DNA from 2 places in the Kitasatospora sp. NPDC058048 genome. Region 1 is predicted to be linked to the other one. Evidence: predicted binding sites of a transcription regulator. Region 1 holds the regulator's gene; the other holds the start of a gene.
The links. Region 1 encodes HrcA, which represses chaperone genes, less so after heat shock. Its sites were predicted from a motif close to TTNGCACTCNGNNNNNCNGAGTGCNAA; they were not measured.
Positions count from the first base shown of each region.

Region 1 (15,266 bases):
TGCGGCGGGCGCGCACGCGGCCGTCGCCGGCGCACTCCGGGCACGGGGTCGGCACGACGGTGCCGAAGCCCTGGCACTGCGGGCAGGGGCGGGAGGTCATGACCTGGCCCAGGAAGGACCGGGTGACCTGGGAGACCTCGCCCTTGCCGCGGCACATGTCACAGGTCTGCGCCGAGGTGCCGGGGGCCGCGCCCTCGCCACTGCAGGTGGTGCAGGTGACGGCGGTGTCGACCTGGAGTTCCTTGGTGGTGCCGAACGCGGCCTCCTCCAGGGTGATCTCCAGCCGGATCATGGCGTCCTGGCCGCGGCGGGTGCGCGAGCGCGGGCCGCGCTGGCCTGCCGCGGCGCCGAAGAAGGCGTCCATGATGTCGGAGAAGCCGAAGCCCGCCGCGCCGGCGCCGAAGCCGCCGGCACCGCCGCCGCCCGGGGACAGCGGGTCCCCGCCGAGGTCGTAGACCTGACGCTTCTGCGGGTCGGAGAGCACCTCGTAGGCGGCGTTGATCTCCTTGAACCGCTCCTGCGTCTTCGGGTCCGGGTTGACGTCCGGGTGCAGTTCGCGTGCCAGGCGCCGGAACGCCTTCTTGATCTCGTCCTGCCCCGCATCCCGTCGGACGCCGAGTACCGCGTAGTAGTCCGTGGCCACCAAATGCTCCGCTTGTTCCGCCTGTAGTAGTGCTGCGACTGGACGCCACCGTCAAAAATTTTAACGGTGGCCCTTGCTAGGACTCGGCCAGGATCTGGCCCACGTACCGTGCCACCGCTCGCACCGCCCCCATTGTGCCGGGGTAGTCCATCCGGGTCGGACCGATCACACCCAGTTTCGCCACGCTCTCGTCGCCCGAACCGTAGCCGACCGAAACGATCGACGTGGAATTCAGCCCTTCATAGGCGTTCTCCCGCCCGATCCGGACCGTCATCGCGGCGTCCGCGGTCTCACCCAGGAGGCGGAGCAGGATGACCTGCTCCTCCAGGGCCTCCAGCACCGGCTGGATGGTGAGCGGGAAGTCGTGCCCGAAGCGGGTCAGGTTGGCCGTGCCGGCCAGCATGATCCGCTCCTCGTTCTGCTCGGCGAGCGTCTCGAACAGGGTCGCCAGGACCGTGCTGACCGTCGGCCGGTCGGCCTGCTCGAACAGCGCCGGCAGCTCCTCCAGCAGCCCCGGGACCTCCGGGAGGCGCCGGCCGGCGGCTCTCGCGTTGATCCGGGCCCGAAGGTCCGCCAGCACCGTCTCGCCGACCGAGCCCGGGCAGTCGACCATCCGCTGCTCGACCCGGCCGGTGTTGGTGATCAGTACCAGCATCACCTTGGCCGGGGCCAGCGCCACCAGCTCGATGTGCCGGACGGTGGAGCGCGTCAGCGAGGGGTACTGCACCACCGCGACCTGCCGGGTCAGCTGGGCGAGCAGCCGCACGGTGCGGGCGACCACGTCGTCCAGGTCGACCGCGCCGTCCAGGAAGTGCCGGATGGCCCGGCGCTCGGGGGCGCTCATCGGCTTGATCTCGGCGAGCTTGTCGACGAAGAGGCGGTACCCCTTGTCGGTCGGGATGCGGCCGGCGCTGGTGTGCGGCTGGTGGATGTAGCCCTCCTCCTCCAGCGCCGCCATGTCGTTGCGGACGGTCGCCGGCGAGACCCCGAGGTTGTGCCGTTCCACCAGGGCCTTGGAGCCGACCGGCTCCTCGGTGCCCACGTAGTCCTGCACGATCGCGCGGAGTACGGCGAGCTTGCGTTCGTCCAGCTGGCGGACCTCACCGGCCATGGGGCACGCACCTCCGTCTTCGCACGTTGTCCGACTGTGTCCCTCGCTGCTGCGGGCCGCTCCGGGAGGCCCCCGGTCTTGGCACTCTGAACGTACGAGTGCCAGAACCGTACCTGCCAGTGTAAGGCCCGGGTCCTACGGCAGGAACGGCCCGAGGGACGTGATCCTCCCCGCAGTTCCGGACACGGCCCGCGGGGCCCCGGCGGTTCGATCCTCCCGGCACCGGGGTGGTGCCGGGAGGCCGTCCGGGTGGCAGCATCGAAAGCGACGGCGAACGGAGGAGCAAGCGATGTCGAGCTCGGGCCAGCACACCCGTTTCGCGCCCGACCGCGGCCTGACCGGCCGCATGGTCGCGACGATGTTCGTGATCGGGTTGCTGTACGTCGGTTTCACCGGCCTGCTGATCGCGCTGCTGCGCGGCGCCTGGCCACTGATCGTCCTGATCTCCGGCGGGCTGTTCGTGGCCCAGTTCTGGTTCAGCGACAAGATCACCGAACGGGCGATGGGCGCCCGCCAGGTGTCCCCGGAACAGTTCCCCCAACTCCACGGCACCGTCGACCGGCTCTGCGCCCTGGCCGACATGCCCAAACCGCGGGTGGCGGTCGCCGACAACGACATGCCGAACGCCTTCGCCACCGGCCGCAACCCGCAGAACGCGGTGATCTGCGTGACCACCGGGCTGCTGCGCCGGCTGGAACCGGAGGAGCTGGAGGGAGTCCTCGCGCACGAGCTGTCGCACGTCGCCCACCGGGACGTCGCGGTGATGACGATCGCCGGGTTCCTCGGCGTCCTCGCCGGGGCGATGACCCGGATCGCCGTGTACGGCGGGTTCATGGGCGGCGGGCGCAACAACAACGACCAGAACGCCGCCATCCTGGCGCTGATCATCCCGCTGGTGTCGATCGTCGTCTACGCGATCAGCTTCCTGCTCACCCGGCTGCTCTCCCGCTACCGCGAACTGGCCGCCGACCGGGCCGCCGCCCAGCTCACCGGCCGGCCCAGCGCCCTGGCCTCGGCGCTCACCAAGGTGACCGGGCAGATCGCGGCCATCCCCAGCAAGGACCTGCGCCAGGCGCAGCCGTACAACGCCTTCTACTTCGCCCCCGCGCTGAGCGCCCGGGAGGCCGCCACGCAGCTGTTCTCCACCCACCCCAGCCTGGAGAAGCGGCTGGAGCAGCTGGCGAGGATCTCCGAGCAGCTCGGCCACTGAACCCGCCGAGCCCCTGACGCGAAAGGACCGCCGTGGGAATCCTGGACACCCTGTTCGGCCGCACCAAGCCCGTCAAGCCCGACCTCGACCAGCTGTTCGGCGTGCCGTCCGCCGCGCTCACCCTGGAGGCCGGGGCCGGGTTCACCCCCACCGGGCTCGGCTCGGTCTGCTTCGCGGCTGTCGAGGGCGCGGCCTTCGTCCAGGTCGAGCAGCAGGTCCGGGCCCTGCTGGACGCCGACACCGAGCGCGGCGGCGTCCCGGTGGAGGCCTCCAAGGACGACTACGGCTACTCCTGGCTGCTCGCCCGGCACCGGCCCGAGGAGCTGCCGGAGCTGGTCAACGACCTGCACGCGGTCAACAGCGAGCTGGAGGCGAACGGCTTCGGGCCGCAGCTGCTCTGCTCGCTGGTCGCCTTCCGCGATCCGCAGGGGCGGTCGCTGGCCCTGGTCTACCTCTACAAGCGCGGCACGTTCTACCCCTTCGCCCCGATGCCCGGCGGCGGGGAGAAGCGCAACAGCCCACTGGAACTGCAGGTCAACGCGATGCTGGGGAACGACCTGCGGCTGGAGAAGGACCTGAGCCGCTGGTTCCCGGTCTGGGGCGCGCCGGGCCTCTGACACACCGTCCGCCGTCCCTATGATCACCCGTATGCGCAGCCGCCAGTACGGACCCGACCTGACCCCGCCGTGGAAGAAGCCGCAGCCCGCCCCGGAGGTGCCCGCCGAGCGGGACCTGGTGGTCGAGGAGGCGGCGACCGGCTTCTGCGGGGCGGTGGTGCGCTGCGAGAAGACCGCCGAGGGGTTCACCGTCACCCTGGAGGACCGGTTCGGCAAGCACCGGGTGTTCCCGCTGGTGCCGCGCGGCTTCCTGCTGGAGGGCCGGGCCGTCACCCTGGTCCGCCCGGCCGGCCCGGCTCCCGCCCGGACGCCGGGCCGCACCGCCTCCGGCTCCGTCGCCGTCCCGAACGCCCGCGCCCGGGTCGCCCGCGAGTCCCGGATCTACGTCGAGGGCCGGCACGACGCCGAGCTGGTCGAGCGGGTCTGGGGCGACGACCTGCGGATCGAGGGCGTCGTCGTCGAGTACCTGCGCGGCATCGACGACCTGCCCGCGATCGTCGCCGACTTCGCCCCCGGCCCCGGCCGCCGCCTCGGCGTCCTGGTCGACCACCTGCTGCCGGGGACGAAGGAGCACCGCATCGCCGCCCGGGTCACCGGCGACTCGGTGCTGGTCGTCGGCCACCCCTACATCGACATCTGGCAGGCCGTGAAGCCCTCCAGCGTGGGCATCCCCGGCTGGCCCGCCGTCCCGCGGGGCGAGGACTGGAAGGAGGGCACCTGCCGCCGCCTCGGCTGGCCGGTGGACACCCCGGCGGCCTGGAAGCACATCCTGTCGAAGGTGAACAGCTACAAGGACCTGGAGCCCGAACTGCTGGGCCGGGTGGAGGAGTTGATCGACTTCACGGCCCTGCCGGGTCAGGAGTAGGTACGGAACTCCGCGGTGTCCAGCGTGATGTCGAGCAGATCCAGCGGAATCGACTCGCCGAACTTCGCGGTCCGCTCGACCGCGTAGTCCGGCAGCCCGGAGGCCGCCGCTCGACTCGGCTCGGTGAGCAGGACACAGACACCCTTGATCGGGTCGACGATCAGATATGCGGGAATCTGGCCCTCTGCATAGAGCTCCCGCTTGGTCCGGTAGTCGCGAAGCACGCTGGTCTTCGAAACCACCTCGACCGCCAGGGTGACCGCAAGCGCGGGCAACAGCCGACCGCTCTCCTCCGCAGCCCCCCGCTCAAACACGACCAGGTCCGGCTGCGGCTCACTGGCCTCGCGGGGAAAGGCCACATCCTGCGTGGTCAGTGCGTTCCACCGGGTGTACGGCGTCTGGTGCTGGATGGCCCGGATGATGAGGTTGTGGACCATGTCCGGCCCGGCCATCATCACGATTTCCCCCCTGATGAGCTCGGCTTTGAAGCCTTCGGGGACCTCCAGATTCTCGAAGATCCCCGTCACCCGGTCATCGATGGCGGTCATTGCGCGCTCCCTACGACGGCTGACACCACGTTAACGACACTCAGTCCACCAAGTCACGCACAACCGCGTCCGCCAGGAGGCGCCCCTGGAGGGTGAGCGCGGCGCGGCCCTGCTCGTAGGGACCGGCGGCGAGGAGGCCGTCGGCGAGGTGCCGGTCCGCCGCCCTGCGGCCGGTGTCGGTGAGCAGGTCGAGGGGGATGCCGTCGACCAGGCGCAGCTCCAGGAGGATCCGCTCGACGCGGCGGTCCTCCTCGGCCAGCACCTCGCGGGCCAGCGCCGGGGTGCGCTGCTCGGCGAGGGCCTGCGCGTAGGCGGCGGGGTGCTTGGCGTTCCACCAGCGGACGCCGCCGACGTGGCTGTGGGCACCGGGGCCCGCGCCCCACCAGTCGGCGCCGGTCCAGTACAGCTCGTTGTGGCGGCAGCGGCCCTCGGGGGCGGTGGCCCAGTTGGAGACCTCGTACCAGGAGTAGCCGGCGGCGGCGAGCGCCTCCTCAGCGATCAGGTAGCGGTCGGCGTGCACGTCGTCGTCGATCATCGGCAGTTCGCCGCGCTTGACCCGGGCGGCGAGCCGGGTGCCCTCCTCGACGATCAGCGAGTACGCGGAGACGTGGTCGGGCCCGGCGCCGATGGCGGCGTCCAGGGAGGCCCGCCAGTCGTCGTCGGACTCGCCGGGGGTGCCGTAGATGAGGTCGAGGTTGACGTGCTCGAAGCCGGCCGCGCGGGCCTCGGCCACGCAGGCCTCGGGGCGGCCCGGGGTGTGGTGGCGGTCGAGCAGCTTCAGGACGTGCGGGCGGGCGCTCTGCATGCCGAAGGAGAGCCGGTTGTAGCCGCCCTCGCGCAGTTCGGCCAGGTACGCCGGGTCGACCGACTCCGGGTTGGCCTCGGTGGTGACCTCGGCGTCCTCGGCGAGCCCGAACTCCTCGCGGATCGCGGCGAGCATCTTCACCAGGTCGCGGGCGGGCAGCAGGGTCGGGGTGCCGCCGCCGAGGAAGACGGTCCGCACCGGGAGGTCCGTGTCCCCCAGCACCTTCCGGGCGAGGCGGATCTCGGCGACCACGTTGTCCGCGTACGTGTCCTGCGAGGCGACCGCCCCGGAGGAGCGCAGCTCGGTGGCGGTGTAGGTGTTGAAGTCGCAGTAGCCGCAGCGGCTGGCGCAGTACGGCACGTGCAGGTAGAAGCCGAACGGCCGGTCGCCCAGCCCGTCGAGGGCGTGCGCGGGCAGGGAACCGTCGGACGGCACCGGATCGCCGTCGGGGAGTGCGGAGGGCATGAGCCCATTGTCCCGTACGGCGCACCCGTTCGGGTGAGCCGTACGGGGCGGGGCGGCTCAGGCCTCGTTGGCGCCCGCGTACATGGCCGCCACGGCGTCCGCGTAGGTCCGCTCGACCACCGGGCGCTTGATCTTCAGGCTCGGGGTGAGCTCGCCGTGCTCGATGTCCAGGTCGCGCGGCAGCAGGTGGAACTTCTTGATCGTCTGCCAGCGCTGGAGGTCGGCGTTGACCCGCTTGACGAAGCCCTCGATCAGCTGGTGCACGGCCGGCTCGGCGGCCAGTTCGGCGTAGCTCCTGCCGGCCAGGCCGCGCTCGGCGGCCCACGGCAGGAGGACCGCCTCGTCCAGGCCGATCAGCGCGGTGCAGAAGTTGCGGCCGTTGCCGATCACCAGGATGTTGCTGACGAACGGGCAGACCGCCTTGAACTTGCCCTCGACCTCGCTGGGCGCCACGTACTTGCCGCCGGAGGTCTTGAACAGGTCCTTCTTGCGGTCGGTGATCCGCAGGAAGCCGTCCGGGGTGAGCTCGCCGATGTCCTCGGTGTGGAACCAGCCGTCCGACTCCAGCACCTCGGCGGTCTTCTCCGGCAGGTTGTGGTAGCCGCGCATGACGCCCGGGCCGCGCAGCAGGATCTCGCCGTCCTCGGCGATCCGCACCTCGGTGCCGGGCAGCGGGCGGCCCACCGTGCCGATCCGCACGTCCTCCGCGCGGTTGACGCAGGAGCCGGCGCTGGTCTCGCTCAGCCCGTAGCCCTCCAGGATCGGCACCCCGGCGCCGATGAAGAAGTAGCCGATCTCCGGGGCGAGCGCGGCACTGCCGGAGACCGCACCGCGCAGCCGGCCGCCGAAGGCCGCCCGGATCTTCGCGTACACCAGCTTGTCGGCGAGCGCGTGCTGCGCCCGCAGGCCCAGCGGGGCCGTCTCGGTGCCGGTGGCCACCCGGCTCTCCTGGACCGCCCGGGCGTGCTCGCGGGCGACCTTCGCCGCCCACAGGAAGATCTTGTACTTGGCGCCGCCCTCGGCCCGGGCCTTGCCCGCGATGCCGTTGTAGACCTTCTCGAAGATGCGCGGGGCCGAGGCCATGATGGTCGGCCGGATCACCGGCAGGTTGTGGATGATCCGGTCCACCCGGCCGTCCACCGCCATCACGTGCCCGGTGGCGATCTGCCCGGAGATCAGCGTCTTGCCGAACACGTGCGACAGCGGCAGCCACATGAACTGCACGTCGTCGGGGCCCAGCAGTCCGCTGGCCTCCTGCGCCCGGCCCTCGTACGCCCAGCAGTCGTGCACCAGGCGCACACCCTTGGGGCGGCCGGTGGTGCCGGAGGTGTAGATGAGGGTGGCCAGCTGCTCCTTGTCGAGCCCGTCGACGGCCTTCTCCACCGCGTCCGGGTGCTCCGCCAGGTACCGGGCGCCGCGCTCCTCCAGCTCCGCGAGGGTGAGCAGCTCCAGGCCGGCGCTCTCGGGGGCCTCGGCCGGCGCGTCGAAGAGGATCACGGTGCGCAGCTCGGGCAGCTGGTCGAGCTGCTCGACGGCCTTGGCCAGCTGGGCCGCGTTCTCGGCGAACAGCGCCCGGGAGCCGGAGTCGGAGAGGATGAACGCCGTCTCGTCCGCGTTGGTGCTCGGGTAGACCGTGGTGATCGCGGCGCCCGCGCACATGGCGCCGAGGTCGGCGACGATCCATTCGAGCCGGGTCGAGGAGGCCAGGGCCACCCGGTCCTCGGGGTGGATGCCGAGTGCCATCAGGCCGGCGGCCACGGCCTTGACCCGGGTCGCGGTCTGCGCCCAGGTGAGCGAGCGCCACTGCTCGGCGCCGGGCGCGCCGTCGGCGGCCTGCTCGTCCACGGGCGAGGGGTAGCGGTAGGCCTCGGCGTTCGGGGTCAGGGCGACCCGCTCCAGGAACAGGTGGGCGACGGAGGCCGGACGCCCGGCGACGAGGTCGGACCTGCCGGAGCCGATCAGGGACTGCGCGGAACTCAACGAGGACCTCCGGGGGCGGGTGGCCGTCTGGATTGTCGCGGCGTCCGTGGGGGCGGTCGCCGGGCCCCGGTTCACCTGAACGGTACCGGTCAGTAACAAAGGGGCAATCAGCAGCCTAGGGGGAAACCGGTCATTCCGTAAGAGGGCAGCGCCCGACGGCACGCCCCCGCGCCACCGGTGCCGGACCCGTCCGTTCGGCAAAGGCCCGGCAAACCTCCGGCTCCCGCACGCCGAATGACCTGTACGACGCTACAGAACACGGAGAATTGGGGTGCGAACCCGACCGGCGACGACAAGAGTGTGCTAGTGCTGATCAGACTGCTGAGGGCGTACCTGCGCCCGTACTCCCGACCGATCACCCTGCTGGTACTGCTCCAGCTGGTGTCCACCCTCGCGGCGCTCTACCTGCCGACGCTCAACGCCGACATCATCGACGACGGCGTGGTCAAGGGCGACACCGGCTACATCCTGCGCGTCGGCGGGGTGATGATCGCCGTCACCGTCCTCCAGGCCCTGTGCTCGGTCGGCGCCGTCTTCATCGGCGCGCGCACCGCCATGGCCTTCGGCCGGGACGTCCGCGCCGCCGTCTTCGACCGGGTGCAGAGCTTCTCCGCCCGCGAGGTCGGCCAGTTCGGCGCCCCCTCCCTGATCACCCGGACCACCAACGACGTCCAGCAGGTCCAGATGCTCGCCCTGATGAGCTTCACGCTCATGGTCGCCGCGCCGATCATGTGCGTCGGCGGCATCATCATGGCGCTCAACCAGGACGTCCCGCTGTCCGGCCTGCTGCTCGCCGTCATCCCCGCGCTCGGCGTCGTCGTGGTCCTGCTGGTCCGCGCGCTGCGCCCCCGGTTCCGCAGCATGCAGGAGCGGATCGACACCGTGAACCGGGTCCTGCGCGAGCAGATCACCGGCATCCGGGTCATCCGCGCCTTCGTCAAGGACGACCAGGAGCAGGCCCGCTTCGCCGACGCCAACGAGGACCTCACCCAGGTCGCCCGCCAGGTCGGCCGGCTGATGTCCATCATGTTCCCCGCCGTCATGCTGGTGGTGAACGTCTCCAGCGTCGCCGTGCTCTGGTTCGGCGCCCACCGCATCGACAGCGGCGCCATGGAGATCGGCGCGCTCACCGCGTTCCTCTCCTACCTGATGCAGATCCTGATGAGCGTCATGATGGCCACCTTCATGTTCATGATGGTGCCGCGCGCCGAGGTCTGCGCCGAACGCATCGAGGAGGTCCTCGGCACCCGCAGCAGCGTCGTCCCGCCCACCGACCCCGTCCGGAAGGTGCTGCGCCGCGGCAACCTGGAACTGCGCGACGTCGACTTCCGCTACCCCGGCGCCGAGGCCTCGGTGCTGCGCGCCATCGACCTCACCGCCCGCCCCGGCGAGACCACCGCGATCATCGGCTCCACCGGCAGCGGCAAGTCCACCCTGCTCGGCCTCGTCCCCCGGCTCTTCGACGCCACCTCCGGCCAGGTCCTGCTCGACGGCGTCGATGTCCGCGAACTCGCCCCCGCCGCACTCGCCGAGAACGTCGGCATCGTCCCGCAGAAGCCCTACCTCTTCTCCGGCACCGTCGCCAGCAACCTCCGCTACGGCCGGCCCGACGCCACCGACGAGGAGCTCTGGCACGCCCTGGAGATCGCCCAGGCCAAGGAGTTCGTCGAGAAGCTCCCCGAAGGCCTCGACGCCCCCATCGCCCAGGGCGGCGGCAACGTCTCCGGCGGTCAGCGCCAACGCCTGGCCATCGCCCGGACCCTGGTCCGCCGGCCATCCGTCTACCTCTTCGACGACTCCTTCTCCGCGCTCGACTACGCCACCGACGCCAAGCTCCGCAAGGCCCTCGCCCGCGAAACCTCCGACGCCACCGTCCTGATCGTCGCCCAGCGCGTGTCCACCATCCGCGACGCCGACCGGATCGTCGTCCTCGACGAGGGCGCCGTCGTCGGCACCGGAACCCACCACGAGCTGATGGCCGACAACCCGACGTACCGGGAGATCGTGCTCTCCCAGCTCACCGAGCAGGAGGCGGCGTGACCACGCCCGGAAAGCCCGACCTGGACAAGGGGCAGGCCCCCGGCGGCGCCCCCACGGACACCCTGAAGAAGGACGCCCCGCCGAAGGACACCGGACTGCCCAGCGACTCCCAGGCCGCCGCCGCCCGCCGCGGCCCCGCCGGCCCCGGCCGCTTCATGGGCGGCCAGGGCACCGAGAAGTCCATGGACTTCAAGGGCTCCGGCAAGCGCGTCCTCGGCCTGCTGCGCCCCGAACGCAACACCCTGATCGGCGTCCTGATCCTCGGCGTCATCGGCATCGGCTGCGCCGTCATCGGCCCCAAGATCCTCGGCGACGCCACCGACCTGATCTTCGCCGGCGTCGTCGGCGCCCGCTTCCAGGCCGGCACCTCCAAGGAACAGGTCGTCGACGGGCTGCGCGCCCACGGCGAGGGCGGCGTCGCCGACCTGCTCTCCTCCGTCGACTTCACCCCCGGCCAGGGCATGGACTTCGGCGCCATCGGCACCGTCCTGCTCTGGGTGCTCGGCATCTACGTCGCCTCCGCCGTCTTCGGGATCTTCCAGGGCCGACTGGCCACCCGGGCCATCCAGGCCGCCGGCTACCGGCTGCGCCAGGACGTCGAGGCCAAGCTCTCCCGGCTGCCGCTCAGCTACTTCGACAAGCAGCCGCGCGGCGAGGTGCTCAGCCGGGTCACCAACGACATCGACAACATCGGCCAGTCCATGCAGCAGACCATCGGACAGGTCGTCAACTCGCTGCTCACCGTGGTCGGCGTGCTCGCGATGATGTTCTGGATCTCCCCGCTGCTCGCCGTGATCGCACTGGTCTCGGTGCCCGCCTCGGTGATCGTCGCCACCAAGGTCGGCAAGCGGGCCCAGCCGCAGTTCGTCCAGCAGTGGAAGTCCACCGGCCAGCTCAACGCCCACATCGAGGAGATGTACACCGGCCACACCCTGGTCAAGGTGTTCGGGCGCCAGCAGGAGTCCGCGGAGACCTTCCGCGAGCACAACGACGCGCTCTACCAGGCCAGCTACAAGGCCCAGTTCATCTCCGGCACCATCCAGCCCGCGATGATGCTGATCGGCAACCTCCAGTACGTGCTGGTCGCCGTCGTCGGCGGCCTGCGGGTGGCCAGCGGCTCGCTGTCCATCGGCGACGTCCAGGCGTTCATCCAGTACTCGCGGCAGTTCAGCCAGCCGCTCACCCAGGTCGCCAGCATGGCCAACCTGGTGCAGTCCGGCGTCGCCTCCGCCGAGCGCGTCTTCGAGCTGCTGGACGCCCCCGAGCAGAGCCCCGAACCGGCCATGCCCGAACGGCCCGACGTACTGCACGGCCGGGTCGCCTTCCAGGACGTGGCCTTCCGCTACGACCCCGAGAAGCCGCTCATCGAGGACCTCTCGCTCAAGGTCGAACCCGGGCAGACCGTCGCCATCGTCGGCCCCACCGGCGCCGGCAAGACCACCCTGGTCAACCTGCTGATGCGGTTCTACGAGGTCAGCTCCGGACGGATCACCCTCGACGGCGTGGACATCGCCGCGATGTCCCGCGAGGAACTGCGCTCCGGCATCGGCATGGTGCTCCAGGACACCTGGCTGTTCGGCGGCACCATCGCCGACAACATCGCCTACGGCGCCGAGTCGGCCACCCGCGAGCAGGTCGTCGAGGCCGCCAGGGCCGCCCACGTCGACCGCTTCGTGCGCACCCTGCCGGACGGCTACGACACCGTCATCGACGACGAGGGCACCAACGTCAGCACCGGCGAGAAGCAGCTGATCACCATCGCCCGGGCGTTCCTCGCCCAGCCGTCCATCCTGGTCCTGGACGAGGCGACCAGCTCCGTCGACACCCGCACCGAGGTGCTGATCCAGCGGGCCATGGCCCGGCTGCGCACCGGCCGCACCAGCTTCGTGATCGCCCACCGGCTCTCCACCATCCGGGACGCCGACGTGATCCTGGTGATGGAGAACGGCTCGATCGTCGAGCAGGGCTCGCACGACGAGTTGATCGCCGCCGACGGCGCCTACGCCCGGCTCTACCAGGCACAGTTCGCCGAGGCCGCGGTCGAGATGGACTGACGCCCGGCCGACCGGAGGGCCGGGGCGGGGACTTCCCGCCCCGGCCCTTCGCTTCGCGGACACCGCGCGCTACGTTGGGCCCGTGATCGACGACCAGGCCCCGGACCGCCCGGACACTCCTGCCGCCCCCGGCACCCCCGCCGCCTCCGGTACTCCCGGTACCCCCGCTGCCTCTGGTACTCCGCGGACGCCGGACGCCTTCGAGGCGAACCGCCGCTACCTGGGCTCGGTCGCCTACCGGCTGCTCGGCTCGTTCACCGACGCCGAGGACGTCCTCCAGGACGCCTGGCTGCGCTGGCGGGCCGCCGACCGCTCCGCCGTCGCCGACCCGCGCGCCTTCCTCACCACCGTCGTCACCCGGCTCTGCTACGACCAGCTGGGCTCCGCCCGGGCCCGCCGCGAGGCCTACTACGGCGAGTGGCTGCCCGAGCCCGCCGTCACCTACGCCACCGGCCCCGACTCCCCCGCCGAACTGGCCGAACGCGGCGAGTCCGTCTCGCTCGCCCTGCTGGCCGTACTGGAACAGCTCACCCCCGCCGAACGGGCCGCCTTCGTACTGCACGACGTCTTCGCCGTCGGCTTCGAGGAGATCGCCGCCTCCCTGGAACGCACCCCCGACGCCGCCCGCCAGCTCGCCTCCCGGGCCCGCCGCCGGGTCCGCGACGGCGGCCGCGCGCAGGACGCCGCCCGGCGCACCGGCGGAACCGACCGGGCCGAACACCGCCAGGCCGTCGAGGCCTTCGCCGCCGCCAGCACCCGCGGCGACATCCTCGCCCTGATGGAGGTCCTCGACCCCGACGTGGTCTGGCACTCCGACGGCGGCGGCATCGTCCGCGCCGGAGTCCGCCCGATCCACGGCGCCGACCGGGTGGCCCGGATGGTGGCCGGCCTGGTCGCCAAGTGGTTCACCCCCGACACCGCCACCACCACCGCGCTGGTCAACGGCGAACCCGGACTGGTCTGGTACGAGCGGGCCACCGGCACGGTCGGCGGCGTGCTCGCCTTCACCGTGACCGACGGGCGGATCGCCGAGGCCCACGTCGTGGTCAACCCCGAGAAGCTCGCCCGGGTCCCCGCCGTGGAGCTGTGACACGGGTCACCGTCACACCCCGGCCGGCTGCGTCGTCCCCTTCCCGAACAGCGCTCCACCGGAGCGCCCTCGCGAGGAGGCGGACGAAATGAGCAGCACCACCACCGGACAACGGATCGTCGTACTGGGCGCCGGGTACGCCGGGCTCACCGCGGCCAAGGGCGCCGGCCGGCACCACGACGTCACCCTGGTCGCCCCCGAGGAGCGGATCCTGCACCGCATCCGCCAGCACGAGACCGCGGCCGGCCGCGGCCGCGACTGGCCCACCGTCGGCGAACTCACCCGCGGCGGCCGGATCACCCACCGCCGGGCCCGGGCCGTCGGACTCGACCCGGCCGCGCGCGAGGTCCGGCTCGACGACGGCACCACCCTCGGGTACGACACCCTGGTCCACGCCCTCGGCAGCCGCACCGCCTGGCACGCCGTCCCCGGCGCCGAACAGCTCGCCTACCCGGCGGAGCGCGCCGCCGAGCTGCGCCGCCGGATCGACACGGCCGACCGGCCCGGCACCCTGGCCGTGGTCGGCGGCGGCGCCACCGGCATCGAGCTGGCCACCGAACTCGCCGAGGCCCACCCCTCCTGGCAGGTGCGGATCGTCGCGTCCGGCCTGGTCGGCGGCGTCTACTCGGCCAAGGGCCGGGCCCACGTCCGGCGCGTCCTCGCCCGGCTCGGCGCGACCGTCCACGAGCACACCACCGTCACCGAGGTCACCCCGGACGAGCTGCGCACCACCGCCGGCCCGATCGAAGCCGACCTCGTCGTCTGGGCCGCCTCGCTGGAGCCGCACCCGCTGGCCGCCGAGGCCGGACTGGCCGTGGACGAGCGCGGCCGGGCCGTGGTGGACGACCACCTGCGGTCGGTCTCCCACCCGGACGTCCATGTGATCGGCGACGCCGCCGCGGTCACCGTCCCCGGCATCGGCACCCTGCGGATGGGCTGCGCCACCGCCCTGCCGCAGGGCCAGTACCTCGGCAAGCTGCTGGACGGGCGCACCGAGGGGCCGTTCTCGTTCCGGTACCAGGTGCAGTGCGTGAGCCTCGGCCGGCGGGACGGGCTGCTCCAGGTGGTCCGCCCGGACGACTCGATGCGGCCCACCGTGTTCACCGGCACCGCGGGTCGGCTGGCGAAGGCGGCGATCGTCGCCGTGGTCCTCAACAGCCTGAAGTAGGCCCGCCGGAACGCCGGCCGGGGGCGGAGCGCTCCAGGCGGCTCCAGGCGGCTCCAGAAACGCCGGAAGGGCCCGGGCGGGTGCCCGGGCCCTTCCGGCGTGCGTCGCCGCCGTGCCGCTACTTCTTGTCCTTCGGCGTCTCGGCGTCGGTGGACAGCGCGGCGATGAAGGCCTCCTGCGGGACCTCCACGCTGCCGACCATCTTCATCCGCTTCTTGCCTTCCTTCTGCTTCTCCAGCAGCTTCCGCTTACGGGAGATGTCACCGCCGTAGCACTTGGCGAGGACGTCCTTGCGGATCGCGCGGACCGTCTCACGGGCGATCACCCGGGAGCCGATGGCCGCCTGGATCGGCACCTCGAACTGCTGGCGGGGGATGAGCTTCTGCAGCTTGCCGGCCATCATCACGCCGTAGCTGTAGGCCTTGTCCTTGTGCACGATCGCGGAGAACGCGTCCACCGGGTCGCCGTGCAGCAGGATGTCGACCTTCACCAGCTGGGCGGCCTGCTCGCCGATGGGCTCGTAGTCCAGCGAGGCGTAGCCGCGGGTCTTGGACTTCAGCTGGTCGAAGAAGTCGAAGACGATCTCCGCGAGCGGCAGGGTGTAGCGCAGCTCGACCCGGTCCTCGGAGAGGTAGTCCATGCCCTGGAGGTTGCCGCGGCGGGACTGGCA
Region 1 covers NZ_JBHVRT010000032.1:17,611-32,876, reverse strand. The annotation lists gene dnaJ (molecular chaperone DnaJ) at 1-643, opposite strand, end outside; gene hrcA (heat-inducible transcriptional repressor HrcA) at 720-1,754, opposite strand; gene htpX (zinc metalloprotease HtpX) at 2,044-2,964, shown strand; gene ACFVVA_RS29035 (hypothetical protein) at 2,997-3,581, shown strand; gene ACFVVA_RS29030 (DUF3097 domain-containing protein) at 3,613-4,446, shown strand; gene ACFVVA_RS29025 (Uma2 family endonuclease) at 4,437-4,994, opposite strand; gene hemW (radical SAM family heme chaperone HemW) at 5,035-6,264, opposite strand; gene ACFVVA_RS29015 (AMP-dependent synthetase/ligase) at 6,322-8,244, opposite strand; gene ACFVVA_RS29010 (ABC transporter ATP-binding protein) at 8,551-10,284, shown strand; gene ACFVVA_RS29005 (ABC transporter ATP-binding protein) at 10,440-12,338, shown strand; gene sigJ (RNA polymerase sigma factor SigJ) at 12,421-13,428, shown strand; gene ACFVVA_RS28995 (NAD(P)/FAD-dependent oxidoreductase) at 13,517-14,596, shown strand; gene lepA (translation elongation factor 4) at 14,715-15,266, opposite strand, start outside.

Region 2 (15,266 bases), on a different contig from region 1:
GAGAACGGCGGAGGCCCCGCTCCCTCGGGGGGAACGGGGCCGCCGGTGGCCGGGCCGTACGGGCGTCAGCCGGTGGTGAGCACCAGCTTGTGCTTGGTGGCCTTCTCGACCGCGTCCGGCGAGTAGGACCAGGTCAGCAGCTTGCCCTTGAGCCAGAGGTCGGTCTGGTCGTTGTAGTTGTCGTGGAAGGCGTGGCCGGAGGCGCCGCCGACGTTGATCCAGCGCGAGGAGTCGAGGTCGTTCAGGTCGACCACCATGCGCATCGACGGGATCCAGTCCACCTGGTAGCCGGCCGCCGCGTTCCAGCCGGCCGCGTCGACCGCCGCCGAGCCGCCGGAGAGCCGGTACGGGCCGCGGTTGAGCAGCTTGTGCACCGCGCCGGAGGCGATCGAGGAGTTGTCGGTGCCGAGGGTCTGCTCGCGCAGCTCCAGCTTGTGCAGGCGGCCCCAGCTCCAGGTGGAGACGTCCTTGCTGAGCAGCGAGGTCAGCTCCTGGCGGGCGTTCTTCATCGCCTCCTGGAGCAGGTTGTTCAGGCCCTTCTGCTCCTTGTGCTGGTCGTCGATGTACGTCCACCACGAGCTGTCGGGCTTCTCCAGCTGCTGGCGGACCACCTCGGTCCAGCGGTCGCCGCCGTCCGGCTGGGCCTTGCCCGGCTCGCGGGTGCCGCACTCGGTGACGATCTTGGTGGAGCTGTCCGGCTTGGTCGGGTCGTCCTGCTGGCGGACCAGCAGGCAGTTGTCCTTGGCCCGCAGGTCGGCCGGGAACTTCTGGCCGAAGGCCAGGATCAGCAGCTGGCGCCAGACGCCGTTGTAGTAGGCGGCGGCGGCCGAGTCGGCGTCCTGGTGGAAGTTCCAGTCCTTCAGCAGGTCCTGGGCCTCGCGCACGTACGGGTCGCTGACCGGCTGCTTGAGCAGCAGTGGGACGAGCGTCTTGGCCATCACGCTGGTGTTGTCCAGCTGGAGGGTCTGCATGTCGTCCGGCGAGATCTTGCCGTTGTTCTTGAGCAGGCCCTCGATCTGGTCGGTGATCTCCTTGGCGCGGGTGCCGTACTCCCAGTCCTTGGTCAGGTTGTACTTGTAGCTCGGGTCCACCACGGCCTGGTTGGCGGTGACGATGTAGCCGGCCGAGGGGTTGAGGCTCCAGGGCAGCGCGGTGAAGGGGATCGGGTCCTTCCACTGGTACGCGGAGTCCCAGCCCGGCGAGGGGAGGGTGCCGTCGCCCTTGCCGCGGACCGGGATGCTGCCCGGGGCCTGGTAGCCGATGTTCTTGGCGTCGGCGTAGATCAGGTTCTGCGCGGGGACGGTGAAGTCCTTGGCGGCGGCGCGGAACTCGTCCCAGTTCTTCGCCTTGTCCAGTTCGAAGACGGCGTCCATGGTCTTGCCGGGGCTGAGCGCCGTCCACTGGAGGGCGACGCCGTAGCCGCTGGTGCCGCGGTCCGGGGCGGACTGGCCGTTGGGGGCGTACTTGCCGACGTTCTGCTGCTCGCTGCTCTGGTCGGAGATCAGCGGGGCGCCGGTCTGGGTGGTGCGGACGGTGATGGTGCGGTCCTCCCCGCCGGCGACCTTGATGGTCTCCTTGCGGAGGTCGAACTTCACGTCCTTGCCGTCCACCTGGTAGGTCTCCGGGCCGGTGACCTTCTCCAGGTAGAGGTCGGTGACGTCGGCGCCGAGGTTGGTGAAGCCCCAGGCGATGTCCTTGTTGTGTCCGATGATCACGCCGGGCATGCCCGCGAAGGTGAAGCCGGAGACGTCGAACTGGCAGGCCGGGGAGGCGGTCCGGCAGTGCAGGCCCATCTGGTACCAGACCGAGGGCAGGCCGGGGCCGAGGTGCGGGTCGTTGGCCAGCAGCGGCTTGCCGGTGGTGGTGTGCGAGCCCGCGACCACCCAGGAGTTGGAGCCGATGCCCTGGCCGGGGCGGCCGAGCAGCTGCGGCATCGAGTCGACCCGGTCGGTCAGGCCCTGCAGCATCGCCTTGGTGGCCGCCGCGCCCTGGGCGGTGGCGGCCGTTCCGGCGGCCGTCCCGGACTGCGGGGAGCCGTCGGCGGGACGGTAGTTGTCGCCGGTCACGGCGCCGGTCTTCACGATGGTGCCGTTGCGGGCGTACGGATAGTCCGGGTACAGCTCGGCGATCTTGTCGGGGCCGAAGTCCTGGGCCAGCAGCGAGCGGTCGATCTCCTCCTGGAGGTTCCCGGAGAGGTTCCAGGCCATCGCCTTGAGCCAGGCCACCGAGTCGACCGGGGACCACTGCTCGGGCTGGTAGCCGCTGTTGACGACGCCGAGCAGGCCGTACTCCAGCGAGGCCTTCGAGCCGCCGGGGTGCTCGGCGAGCCAGGCGTTCACGCCGTCCGAGTAGGCCTGGAGGTGCTTCTTGGTCTCCGGCGACAGCTTGGTGTCGAACTCCTTCTGCGCCACCTGCCGCCAGCCCATGGTGCGGATGAACGCGTCGGTGTCGACCTGGCCGTCGCCGAACATCTCGGAGAGCCGGCCGGCCGTGATGTGCCGGCGGACGTCCATCTCCCAGAAGCGGTCCTGCGCCTGGACGTAGCCCTGGGCGCGGAAAAGGTCCTCGTCGGTGTCGGCGTACAGCTGCGGGATGCCGTTGGCGTCCCGCTTGACGTCGACGGGCGCGCTCAGGCCCGGCACCTTGACGCTGCCGTCGACCTCCGGGAAGGAGGCGCGGACCGCGGAGACCCCGCGGTAGCCGCCGTAGCCGGTGCCGGCCACCAGCAGCACGACCAGCACGATCACGATCAGACGGGCGCGCCGGAACTTCTTCGAGCGGGGCATCTGGGTCCTTGCGGTCCTGACTTCGGGGCGGGCGGGCGTGTCCAGGGCCTGCGGCCGTGACAGGGCACCACATTAGGCCGAGTCGGCCGGGCACCGTGAACGGGGGACCAAGCTAAAGATATGGCAAAATGTTAGACTGCGTAACGATCCGCAAGAGGAGCATTGACGACTTCTTAACGGGTCACCCCACAGCACCACCAGACACCCCGCCCGCCCATGCCTGCCCGAGGTGCCCCTGCGTGAACGTCTCCCACCTGAACCAGCTCCTGCTCGAGTCCTCCGTGATCCTGCTGTTCGCGGTGGGCGCCGTCCGCCTCTCCACCCGATCAGGGCTGCCGAGCCTGCTGATCTATCTCGGGATCGGCGTGGCGCTGGGACAGAACGGGATCGGCGTCACGTTCAACAACGCCGAGCTCACCCAGGTGCTCGGCTACGCGGCACTCGTGGTGATCCTCGCCGAGGGCGGCCTCAAGACCAGCTGGCGGGAGATCAAGCCGGTCATGCCGGCCGCGACCGTGCTCGCCACCGTCGGCGTCGGCATCAGCGTCTTCGCCACCGCCGCCGGCGCGCACTGGCTGGTCGGCCTGGACTGGCGCACCTCGCTGCTGCTGGGCGCCATCGTCTCCTCGACCGACGCGGCCGCCGTCTTCTCCGTCCTGCGGATGGTCCCGCTGCCGCACCGGCTCACCGGCCTGCTGGAGGCCGAGTCCGGCTTCAACGACGCGCCCGTGGTCATCCTGGTCGTCGCCTTCGCCACCACCGGGGAACTGGACACCTGGTACGTCCTGATCGGCACGATCGCCGCCGAACTGGCGATCGGCGCCGCGGTGGGCCTCGCCGTCGGAAAGATAGGCGCCTACGGGCTCAAGCACGTCGCACTGCCCTCCTCGGGCCTCTACCCGATCGCCGTGATGGCGCTCACCGTGCTCGCGTACGCCGGCGGTGCGCTGCTGCACGGCTCCGGCTTCCTCGCCGTCTACATCAGCGCGGTGATACTCGGGAACTCCAAGCTGCCGCACGGCCCCGCCGTCCGGGGCTTCGCCGACGGACTGGCGTGGATCGGGCAGATCGGCATGTTCGTGCTGCTCGGGCTGCTCGTCACGCCCGAGACCATGGGCGACGCGGTGGTGCCCGCGCTGGTGATCGGCGGAGTGCTGGTGTTCCTGGCCCGGCCGCTGTCGGTGATGGTCTCGCTCACCCCGTTCAAGGTGCCGGCCCGCGAGCAGGCACTGCTCAGCTGGGCCGGACTGCGCGGGGCGGTGCCCATCGTGCTGGCCACCATCCCGGTGGTGTCCGGCGCGCACCGGGCCGAGGACGTCTTCAACATCGTCTTCATCCTCGTCGTCGTCTTCACCCTCCTCCAGGGGCCGACCCTGCCGTGGGTGGCCAAGCGGCTGCGGATCGACGAGGGCGACATGGGCCAGGACCTCGGCATCGAGTCCGCCCCGCTGGAAAAGCTGCACGGGCACCTGCTGTCGGTCGCGCTCTCCCCCGCCTCCAAGATGTCGGGCGTGGAGATCAGCGAGCTGCGGCTGCCCAAGGGGGCGGCGGTCACCCTGGTCGTGCGGGAGGGGAACTCCTTCGTGCCGGACAAGGCGACGGTGCTGCGCGGCGGGGACGAGCTGCTGGTGGTCACCACGGACGAGGTCGGCGAGGCGGCGGAGCGGCGACTGCGGGCCGTGGACAAGGGCGGCAAGCTCGCGGGGTGGCTGAACGGGCGGTGAGCGCGGGGCCGGGCCGGCTCGGCCCCCTTCACTGCTCGAACCGGCTGCTCCTGCTCGCCACGGCTGCTCCTGCTCGCCACGGCCGCTCCGGCTCGTCCGGCTCCTCCGGCCCGTCACGGCTGGGGCGGGCCGGAGGAGCCGGGGTCGGCCCAGGGTATCTACGCGCGTAACTGATACGATGGTTCGATCATCCGTATAACCACCGCTAGACCACCCCCAATTTCTGCCTGACGCAGAGTTGGCGCGACCGCTCGGCGGCCGCGGTCCGGCTCCCGGCCACCACGCCGGACCGGCCCGGTATCTACCCCGGTCGACGCGCGAGAGGACGACTCTCGGCGCCGTCGGGGCCACACCATGCCCTGCCGCGCTACCAGGCAGCAGGAAGGACCGACCGTGACGGCGCGCCGAACGGTCGACACCGCCGCGGACCACGCGGCCACCCCCGCAGCTCCGGCCCCCGCCCGCGTCGGGTACGGCGAGCTGCTGCGCACGCCCGGGGCCTGGACGTTCCTGTCCCCCGCCCTGGTCGCGCGGCTGCCGTACGCGATGCTCAGCATGGGCATCCTGCTGCTCGTCACCCGGACCCACGGCTCGTACGGCACCGCCGGTACGGTCACCGCGGTCGCCGCCGTCGCCCAGGCCCTGGTCGGGCCGCAGACCGGGCGGCTCGCGGACCGCTACGGCCAGGCCGCGGTGCTCGTCCCGACCGTCCTGGTGCACGCGGCCGCGGTCGGCGCGCTGATCGCGCTCGCGCTCGGCCACGCGCCCGCCTGGAGCCTGTTCCTGGCCGCCGTCCCGGCCGGTGCGAGCGTTCCGCAGGTCGGCGCGATGGTCCGGGCCCGCTGGGTGGCCACGTTCACCGCGAACGGCGCCTCCGACGCCTCCGCGGCCCGGGTGAGCACCGCCTTCGCCTTCGAGTCCGTGACGGACGAGTTCACCTTCGTGATCGGCCCGATCCTGGCCTCCGGCATCGCCGCCCTCGCCAACCCGGCCACCGCCCTGGTCGCCGAGGCCGCGCTGACCCTCGTCGGCGGCCTGGCCTTCGCCGCCCAGCGGCGCACCGCCCCGGCCCGGATCGTGCCGCAGCCCGGCACCAAGCGCGCCTCGGCGCTCGCCTCCCCCGGCGTCCGCCTGCTGGCAGGGACCTTCCTCGGGGTCGGCGCGGTGTTCGGCGGCATGCAGGTGTCGGTGAACGCCTTCGCCGACTCGGTCGGGCAGCACGACGCCGGCGGCACCGTGTACGGGATCTTCGCCGGCGGCTCGATGCTGGCCGGCGTGCTGTACGGCGTGATCGCCTGGCGGCGGCCGGTGCAGCAGCGGATGCTGATCAGCTACGCGCTGCTGGTGCTGGGCTGCTCGGTGCTGTGGGCGATGCCCAACCTGGTCGCGCTGACCGCTGCCGGGCTGGTCTGCGGACTGGCCATCGCGCCGACCCTGATCAGCGGCTACACCCTGGTCGAGACGCTGGTCGCGGACGGGGCCAAGACGGAGGCCTTCACCTGGCTGACCGGCGCCATCGGGCTGGGGCTGGCCGTCGGCTCGATGGCGGCGGGCCGGCTGATCGACGGGCACGGGCCCTCGACCGGGTTCCTGGTGCCGGTGGCCGGGGCCGGACTGGGGCTGATCGTGCTGCTCTCGCTGCGGCACCTGCTGGTGGCACCGGGACACGGGGCGGCCGTCGCGGGCACCGCTCCGGCCCGGGGTTCGGGCGACGTCCCGGCGGAGCACGGCGCTGCCGGGCGGCTGGTGGGCGCGGCCAAGGGCTGAGCGGGAGGCGGTCCGGCGGCCGGGCCCGGCCCATCTCACACCGGAGTCGCTGGACTGATCCCGCGGAATGCCGCATCATTGACCATCGTTAGCACTCATCAGGCGAGAGTGCCAGGAGGAAGACAAGTGCCCACGTACCAGTACCAGTGCACCGAGTGCGGCAACGGCCTGGAGGCGGTGCAGAAGTTCACCGACGAGGCGCTGACCACGTGCCCCGACTGCCAGGGACGACTCCGCAAGGTCTTCTCGGCCGTGGGCGTCGTGTTCAAGGGCTCCGGCTTCTACCGGACCGACAGCCGCTCGTCCTCCAGCAGCACGGTGGGCGCCGGTTCGTCGTCGACCCCCTCGACGTCGTCCGCCACGTCCACGTCCTCCTCGGCTTCGTCCTCGTCGTCGAGCTCCGGCTCCTCGTCGTCGTCCAGCCCGGCTCCGGCCGCGAGCTGACCTCGGCGCCGGGCCATCGGCCCGGGACGGCCCGCAGACCTCGGAGAGGCCCGTCGGCCCCGCTTCCACGCGGGGACGGCGGGCCTTTCCGCGTTTCCGCCGGCTCCGGCCGTCGGCCTCCCTCGCCTTCCCCTCTTTCCTCTCCTTCCCCGTTCTTCCCCCGCTGCGGCCCCGTGGGTTTTCCGTCATCCCGGACGGGCCGGGGCAACTCGTGCGGGTGAACGAAGTTGTCCACAGGGCCCGGTTTTCCACAGGCCTGGGGAAAGTGCTGTCCGAGTTCGCCGGAAACGCTCATCGTGTGGGCATCCGGTCCGCGAGGGGCCGGGCCGCCGACACTCCGGAGGTGCGTCGATGACGACCGCGAACTTCTCCCTGCCCCTGCCCCTCCCGCTGCCCGCGCCCGCCGTACCGCCCCGGCAGGAGCTGCCGGGCTTCCCGCCGATCCGGCGCGGGTGCGGCGGGTGGCACCGCTGGCGCAGTGCGGTGCGACGGCGGGCCGGGGTGCCCGTCCTGGTGCTGCTCGCGGTGGCGGCGGCGCTGGCGCTGGGGCCCGCGCGGGCCGGTCTGCCGCCGCCCCAGGGGGGGCGCGCTGGGCCGGACGGGTTGTCAATCCGGGGCTGCGGAAGATCACCCGTAACCGGGGGGCGACTTCGTCGTTCGAGGCGGCATGAAGGGCTTCAAGGAATTCCTGCTGCGTGGAAATGTCATCGACCTCGCCGTGGCCGTGGTCATCGGCGCGGCTTTCACCAACATCGTCAACGCCTTCGTCAAGGGCGTGATCAATCCACTCGTCGGCGTCTTCGGGACGAAGGACCTCGCGTCCTACAGTTCCTGCCTCAAGGGGCCCTGCGAGGTGAGCCCGACCGGCGAGGTCACGTCCGGAATCCTCATCCTGTGGGGATCGGTGCTCAGCGCCGCGCTCCAGTTCCTGATCACCGCGGCGGTCGTCTACTTCGTTCTGATCGTGCCCATGAACAAGCTGGCGGCCCACCGCAAGACCCTCGCCGAGAAGACGGCGGACCTCGAAGCCAAGGAGGTCACCCTGCTGACCGAGATCCGCGACGCACTGGTCGCGCCGCTGCGCTGACCGACGGGTGCCGGTCGGCGCCCGGTCCCCGTTCCTCAGCCCCCGTGGTGCGGCGGGCGCTGGCTCAGGTACCAGTCCAGCCCCCGTCCACCACCCTCCCCCGCCCCGGGGCGGGCACCCCAGCCCGCATCGGTGTCGTCGCTGGACTGCTGGTCCAACGGGTCCCGGAAGACCAGCCGGGCCTTGGCGGCCGCAGCCTCCCGGGGCTCCTGCGCCCGGGCCTGCTCCTGGCCCTTTTCCTGCCCCTGCTCGCTCACGCCGTCCACTCCGTCCACTCGTCCCTCCCCTCCAGCCTAAGAGCCCCGCGGCACGCCTCGGGCCCCGGTACGGGAACGCTCCGCGCCAGGGCCCGGATGAGGGCTCGGCCCATCGGCCCGGCCGGTCCGTCGGGCGGCCCGCCAGGTGGAACTGCCGGGCAGCCTGCCGGGTGGCCTGTCAGGCGGCTTCGAAGCCCGCGTGGTCGGCGATCTTCTTCAGCTCGGCCAGCGCGTGCTTCTCGATCTGGCGGATCCGCTCGCGGGTGAGGCCGTGCTGCTTGCCCACCTCGGTGAGGGTGCGCTCGCGGCCGTCCTCCATCCCGTAGCGGGAGCGGATGATCGAGGCGGTGCGGTCGTCCAACCGCCCGATCAGGTCGTCCAGTTCCTCGCGGCGGAGCATGACCATCACGGCGTCCTCGGGGGACGTGGCCCCGGTGTCCTCGACGAGGTCACCGAACTGGGTCTCGCCCTCGTCGTCGACCGACATGTTGAGGCTGACCGGGTCGCGCGCCCAGTCCAGTACGTCCTTGATCCGGGCCTCGGTGGTGTCCAGCTCGGCCGCGATCTCGGCCGGCTCCGCCTCACGGCCCAGCTCCTTGGACTTCTCCCGCTGCACCCGCCGGATCCGCCCGAGCTCCTCCACCAGGTGCACGGGCAGCCGGATGGTGCGGGACTGGTCGGCGATGGACCGGGTGATCGCCTGCCGGATCCACCACGTCGCGTACGTGGAGAACTTGAAGCCCTTGGCGTAGTCGAACTTCTCGACGGCGCGCACCAGGCCCGCGTTGCCCTCCTGGATGAGGTCCAGCAGCGGCAGGCCGCTGCGCGGGTAGCGACGGGCGACGGCGACCACGAGCCGGAGGTTGGACCGGATGAAGACGTCCTTGGCGCGCTCGGCGTCGGCGGCTATCGTCTCCAGCTCCTCGCGCGTGACGCCGTCGGGGAGTCCGCCCTCGTCCATCAGGTGCTGGGCGTACACGCCGGCCTCGATCCGCAGCGAGAGCTCGACCTCCTCGGCGGCATCGAGCAGGGGTGTCCTGGCGATCTCGTCGAGGTACATGCCGACCAGGTCGCGGTCGGCCTCAAGGTTGGTCGGGCGGGCCGCGCGACTCCGGTCGGCCCTGTCGCGAACGACGGCACGGGTGGCCATGCTTGCTCCCTTTGCTGGTATTGCCGAGGTCTGCCTGCCTGCCTCGTGAGGGCAAGAAGTGCGGGCCCCTGGAGGCACACACGTAACGATCCAACGAACAGAATCCGGACAACATTCCCAAGTCACTCAGATTCTTCCCGGCGATGCAGTATCCTGCCGGTTTTCACCCCGGCCTCGAACGCTGAGTGACCGGTCGGGCGCGTCCCGTGCCGCCGGCCGACCGTTCCGGGAGCGATGTCTTCACTCGACCCACACGCTGCCGCCGCCCACTCGTTGAACCCGCGAACGGCCGCCGGCGTTCCCCGCGTTCCCCGCTTTCCGCCGCCGCACGCACCCCGGCACACGCAGGTCCTCCTCACAAACGATGCCGAATCGCTATCACTCCGGCTCTTGCCCGGCACGGGACACTGGGAAGGTGTCAGTCATGCACCTGACCAACAGCACGAACCGCCTCACTGCGCGTAACCGCAGTCTCCTTCGGGACACCGCGCTCGCGCTGGGCTGTGCCGCGCTGTTCGGCCTGCTGGCCGCTCCGGTGACCGGCCAGTGGCACCCGCTGGTCCGCTTCGACCAGGAGTGGATCGGCGAACTGCACACCTACGCCCGGGAACACCGGGTGTGGACCGCCTCCGTGCAGACGCTCTCGGACATCGGCGGCACCGTCACGATGCGGACGCTGCTCGGAATCGCCGCCGGGTGGCTCTGGTTGATCGGCGCACGGGTGCTGGCCGGCTGGGTGGCCGCCCAGGCCCTGGTCGGCTGGGGCGCCCAGTGGGCGCTGAAGCAGGCCTTCGACCGCGGCCGCCCCTCCTTCACCGATCCGGTCTCGCACGCCGACGGCCCGGCCTTCCCCTCCGGACACGCCATGGCCTCGGCGATCACCTGCGCCGTCCTGGTCGGCCTGCTCTGGTACCGGGTCCGCCGGCGCGGCCGCACCGCCGCCTGCCTGGTGGCGGCGGCCACGGTGCTGACCATCGGCTGGACCCGGATCGCGCTCGGGGTGCACTGGCCCAGCGACGTCCTGGCCGGCTGGCTGGCCGCCGGCATCGTGCTGGGCACCGTGACCGCCGTGATCCAGGTCTGGCGCCCCGGCGCCCTGGCCCGGGACGTACGGCGGGTCAACTGGCGCACCAGGGACCGGGTCCAGCGGGTCGTCGTGTCGGCCGGGCGCCCCTCGCGCACGGCCGCCCCGCTGGACGAGGACGGGCCGCACGGCCCGCCGGAGGAGGTCCCGGGTGACCCATTCGGACGGGCCGACGAGACCGTCCGCTGAGGCCTCGTCACCCCACGGCCCGCTCCCGGCCACCGCCGGCCACCGCGCTAGCGTGGCGGCCATGCCCGACACCACCGCCCCCACCGCCCCCATCTCCCCCGCCGCGCCCGCCGGTTACCCCGAGCGCCCGCTGCGGATCGCCGCCGTCCAGGCCCAGGCCGTGGCCGGTGACATACCCGCCAACGTCGCCCAGGCCGCCGAACTGATCCGCGAGGCCGCCCGGGCCGGCGCCCGGCTGGTGCTGTTCGCGGAGAAGGTCCTCTCCGGGTACGAGCCCGAGCTGATCAGCGCCGACCCCGTCAAGTACGCCGTCCAGCCCGGCGATCGGCGCCTCGCGCCGATCGCCGAGGCCTGCCGCGAGACCGGCACCGCCGCCATCGTCGGCGCCGCCGTACGGGACGGCGCCGACCTGCGCGTCTCCGCCCTCGTCCTGGGCCCGGACGGCGAGTTCGTCACCCGCTACGACAAGCAGCACCTGTTCCACAGCGAACGCGAGCACTACCGCCCCGGGACGGCCGGCTGCACCCTGGAACTGGACGGCTGGCGGCTCGGGCTCGGCGTCTGCTACGACTCCGGTTTCCCCGAGCACGCCCGGGCCGCCGCACTCGACGGCTGCCACGCCTACCTGGTCGGCGCGCTGTTCAGCATGGGACACGGCCACCACGAGTCCCGCACCTGGTTCCCGGCCCGCGCGCTCGACAACACCCTCTACACGGTGCTCGCCAACCACATCGGCCGCACCGGCGACTGGCACACCTGCGGCGGCAGCGCGGTCTGGGGCCCGGACGGCCGGCTGATCGCCGAGGCGAGCGAGGACCGGCGCGAACTCGTCGTCGTCGACCTCGACCCGGACGTCCTGCGCCGCACCCGCGAAACCGAGTCCCTCCTCGCCGACCTCGCCCTCGCCACCGCCCGCCCGCAGGCCCCCCGGGCCCGCTTCACTCTGGCCTGACGCACCTCGGCGGCCACCCCGGCCGGGGGCGTCAGGGCACGGGGCGCGCTCGGTTCCGGTGCACCGGTCACGGCCCGGTCAGGAGGCGCGCATCGCCGCCACCGCGGTCATCCGTCCGACCCGGCGGGCCGGCAGCACCGCGGCGGCCAGGCCGACCAGGACGGTCAGGGTCAGGGCGGCCAGCACCGGCAGGACGGGCGGGGTGCCGACCGTTCCCAGCGTCGAGGTGATCGAGCGGGCGGCCGCCCAGCCGTAGGCGACGCCCAGGCCGGTGCCGACCAGCGCACCGGCCAGGGAGAGCAGCAGCGCCTCCAGGGTGAGCATCCGGCGCAGTTGCTCGCGCGACATCCCGATCGCGCGCAGCATGCCGATCTCGCGGGAGCGTTCGCTGATGCTGAGCATCAGGGTGGCCGCGACGCCCAGGCCGGCGATGGCGACGGAGAAGGACAGCAGGACCATGCTGACGGTCTTCAGCCGGTCCAGCAGCGAGCGCAGGGTGTCCGCCTGGGCGGCCGTGTCGGCGACGGTCACCTGCGGGTGGTCGGCGAGGGCGCGGTCCAGGGCCCGGCGGGCGGTCGGCCGGTCGTCGCCGGCGGCCGGGGAGATCCAGGCCGTGGTGACGGGCGCGCCGGGGGCGAGGCGGTCCAGGGTCGTGGGCGTCACCAGCAGGGTGGCGCCGCTCTGCAGGGTGAACGGCAGGCTGCTGCGGCCGGGTTGGAGTCTCAGCTCGACGCCGCCGGCCCGCCGCACCCCGGTCTCGCCGAGTCCGCTCAGTGCGGTGCCCTCGGTGAGTGCGCGGGCCCGCTCCACGTCGTCCGTCGAGGAGTTGAGCCGGGTGGGGTCGACGGCGGCGACCACGGTGGGCCGGCCGTCGAGGTCGACGGTGGCCGAGCGGACCGGGGTGACGGTCAGCCCGTGGTCGGCGCCGAGGGCACCGAGTGCCCCGGTGGGCAGGGCGCCACCGCCGGTGGCGGCTGCCGAGAAGACGCCGGGCTGGCGCGCGGACACCACGGGCACCAGCGACTGCGAGGTGATGTCGAGCGCGGTGACCGCGCCGACCATCACGGTCACGCCGAGCAGCAGCGCCGAGCCGGTGGCCCCGGTGCGGCCGGGGTTGAGCCGCAGTTGCTGGGTGGCGAGCCGGCCGGCCGTCCCGCCGAGCCTGCGGGCGGGGCGGCCCAGTACGGCGACGACCGCGGGCAGCACCCGGTGGGACAGCCGCAGCACCCCGAAGAAGTTGGCGATGGCACCGACGGTGACGGCGAGCAGCGACAGCGGCGGCGGGGTCAGCGCCCCGGCCACCAGCAGCGCCGTGCCCGCGAGCAGCAGGCCGGAGGTCCGGACCGCGGCCCGCGCCCTGGCCGCCCCGCCGGCCGGAGCGGGGGTGCCGCCGAGCGCGGCGATCGGCGGCACGGCCGCGGCGGCCTTCGCCGGACCGCGTACGGCCAGCAGGGTCAGCAGCACGCCGAACAGTCCGGCCGCCAGGCAGGTCAGCGGGGTGGGCATCAGTGACAGGTGCACCGGTCCGAGGTCGAGCCCGCCGACCACGGCCGTGCCGAGCGCGCCGAGGGCGACCCCCAGCAGCACGCCCGCCACCGAGGCGCCCGCCCCGAGCAGCAGTCCCTGGCGGCGGATCAGCCGGCGCAGCTGCTGCCGGTCGGCGCCCACGCAGCGCAGCAGGGCGAGCTGGCGGGTCCGCTGGGCGAGCACCACCGTGAAGGTGTTGCCGACCACCATCCGCGCCACCGCGAGCGCGATCAGGACGAAGGAGAGCGCGGCGACCAGCACCACGCCGTACATGGTGTTGCTCTGCCGGGTCGCCTCGGTGACCGAGGCCGCGCGGGTGTGCACCTGGACGTCGGCGCCGAGGGCGGCGCGCAGGGCGTCGACGGTCCCGCTCCGGGAGGCGCCGGGGGTGGCCCTGACGTCGAGTCGGTCGGTGGTGACGCCGGTCGCGTAGCCGGCGACCGCGCTCGCCGGGACGCCGATGATCGGGGCTCCGGCGAGGCTCGGGGCGCCCCGCTCGTCCAGGGTGCCGACCAGCCGGGCGGTGGCGGCGGTGCCGTCGGCCCGGGTCAGGTGGACCTCGGCGCCCACGGCGGCGTCCAGCCGGTGCGCGGTCCCGGTGTCGAGCAGCACCTCGCCGGGGCCGGCGGGCCAGCGGCCGTCCTTGAGCAGCTGCCATCGCAGCGCCGGGTCCTCGGCGACGGCGCTGACCGTGGCAGTCCGGTCGAGCGGCCGCCCGTCGGCGGCCAGCACGGCGCTCCTGCCGGTCAGCCGCGGGGCCACCGCGGCCACCCCGGGGGTCTGCCGCACCTGCTCGGCGGCGGCCGCGTCCAGCCCGCCGGCCGCGGCCTTCCCGGTCGCCTGGATCGCCTTCCCGGTCACCTGGATGTCGCCGGGGCCGACCTCGGCGGCCGCGGTCTGGCTGTAGGAGTCCACCAGTGCCCCGCTGCCGCTGACGGAGGCGATCAGGAAGGCCACCCCCAGGGCGATCGCGGCGCCGCTCAGGAGCAGTTGGCGCAGTTGGCCGCGCAGCTCGGCCACGGCGTATCGGTAGGTCGTCATGGTTCCCCGGCTCGTCCGCCCTGACCTGGAACGGTGCTCCGGCAGGGGTCCCGACGAGCCTAGGAGCGCGGCGGCCACGCCCCGTCAGCACGAGGTCTGTTTCATGATCAAACCGTGGGCGCACGGCGGCCTCCGCCGCCTCCTCCCGGAGAGGTACGCCGCCCCTGACGCCGGCCGGTCCGCCCGCCGCCGGTCGCACCCGACGGTCGCACCCGGCGGGCGGCGACGGGCGGCGGCGGGCGGCGGCGGGCGGCGCCGGGCCCGGGAACGCCGCAGGCCCCCCGCCCGGAGTGGGCGGAGGGCCTGTGACCTGCGTGTTCGCTGTGCCCCAGGCAGGATTCGAACCTGCGACACCGGCTTTAGGAGAGCCGTGCTCTATCCCCTGAGCTACTGAGGCGCGGCCCGGGTGCTACCAGGCCGTTCACAGCGTACCGGATCAGGGGTGGGGCGCGGGGTGACGGAGGGGGTGCGGGCGGGGTGTGGGCGGCCGACGGGGTGTCAGGGCGGTTCAAGTAGCCTGCCGGGCAGGGTGGGATCCGCCCCGGCACGCCTCGCTAAGGAGACGAAGGACCTGATGAAACCTGCTGTGCACCCGGTGGGCCGGCTGTTGGGGCAGGTGTGGGTGTGGCCCTCGGTGGTCATGCTGGCGGTGGGCGGGTACCGGCTGGGGACGCCGGACCTGTGGCGGGACGAGATGGCGACCTGGACGGTGGCCACCCGCTCCCTGGGGGACCTGCTGCGGCTGCTCCAGCACGTCGACGCCAGCAACGGCGCGTACTACCTGCTGATGCACGGCTGGACGGCGGTGTTCGGCGACTCGACGGTCTCGCTGCGAATACCCTCCGTGCTGGCGATGGCCGGGGCGGCGGCGTTCGTGGCGCTCACCGCCGAGCGGCTGTTCGGCAGCAGGGTGGCGGCGGTCGGGGCCGGGCTGCTGTTCACCGTCCCCCCGGAGATCTCCCGCTACGCCCAGGAGGCGCGCTCCTACGCGCTGGTGACCTGCGCGATCGCGGCGGCCGCGTACTTCCTGCTGCGGGCGCTGGAGCGGCCGACCTGGCGGCGCTGGGCGCCGTACTGCGTGGCCATGGCGCTGGCCGGCGCCGGGCACCTGGTGTCCTTCAGCACGGTCGCCGGGCAGGTGGCGCTCCTGGCGCTGCACCTGTGGCGCACCCGCCCGGAGGCTGACCGGCGGCTGCTGTGGCAGTACCCGCTGGCGGTCGCCGTGGCGGCGCTGCCGGTGCTGCCGGTGGTGCTGCTG
Region 2 covers NZ_JBHVRT010000024.1:91,437-106,702, forward strand. The annotation lists gene ACFVVA_RS24640 (5-formyltetrahydrofolate cyclo-ligase) at 1-2, shown strand, start outside; gene ACFVVA_RS24645 (penicillin acylase family protein) at 66-2,786, opposite strand; gene ACFVVA_RS24650 (potassium/proton antiporter) at 3,026-4,510, shown strand; gene ACFVVA_RS24655 (MFS transporter) at 4,904-6,277, shown strand; gene ACFVVA_RS24660 (FmdB family zinc ribbon protein) at 6,404-6,721, shown strand; gene mscL (large conductance mechanosensitive channel protein MscL) at 7,389-7,808, shown strand; gene ACFVVA_RS24670 (hypothetical protein) at 7,844-8,065, opposite strand; gene ACFVVA_RS24675 (sigma-70 family RNA polymerase sigma factor) at 8,244-9,215, opposite strand; gene ACFVVA_RS24680 (phosphatase PAP2 family protein) at 9,640-10,488, shown strand; gene ACFVVA_RS24685 (carbon-nitrogen hydrolase family protein) at 10,550-11,440, shown strand; gene ACFVVA_RS24690 (FtsX-like permease family protein) at 11,519-14,008, opposite strand; tRNA gene ACFVVA_RS24695 (tRNA-Arg) at 14,333-14,405, opposite strand; gene ACFVVA_RS24700 (glycosyltransferase family 39 protein) at 14,583-15,266, shown strand, end outside.
Region 2: the regulator HrcA is predicted to act here: its motif matches at 6,366-6,392, upstream of ACFVVA_RS24660 (FmdB family zinc ribbon protein).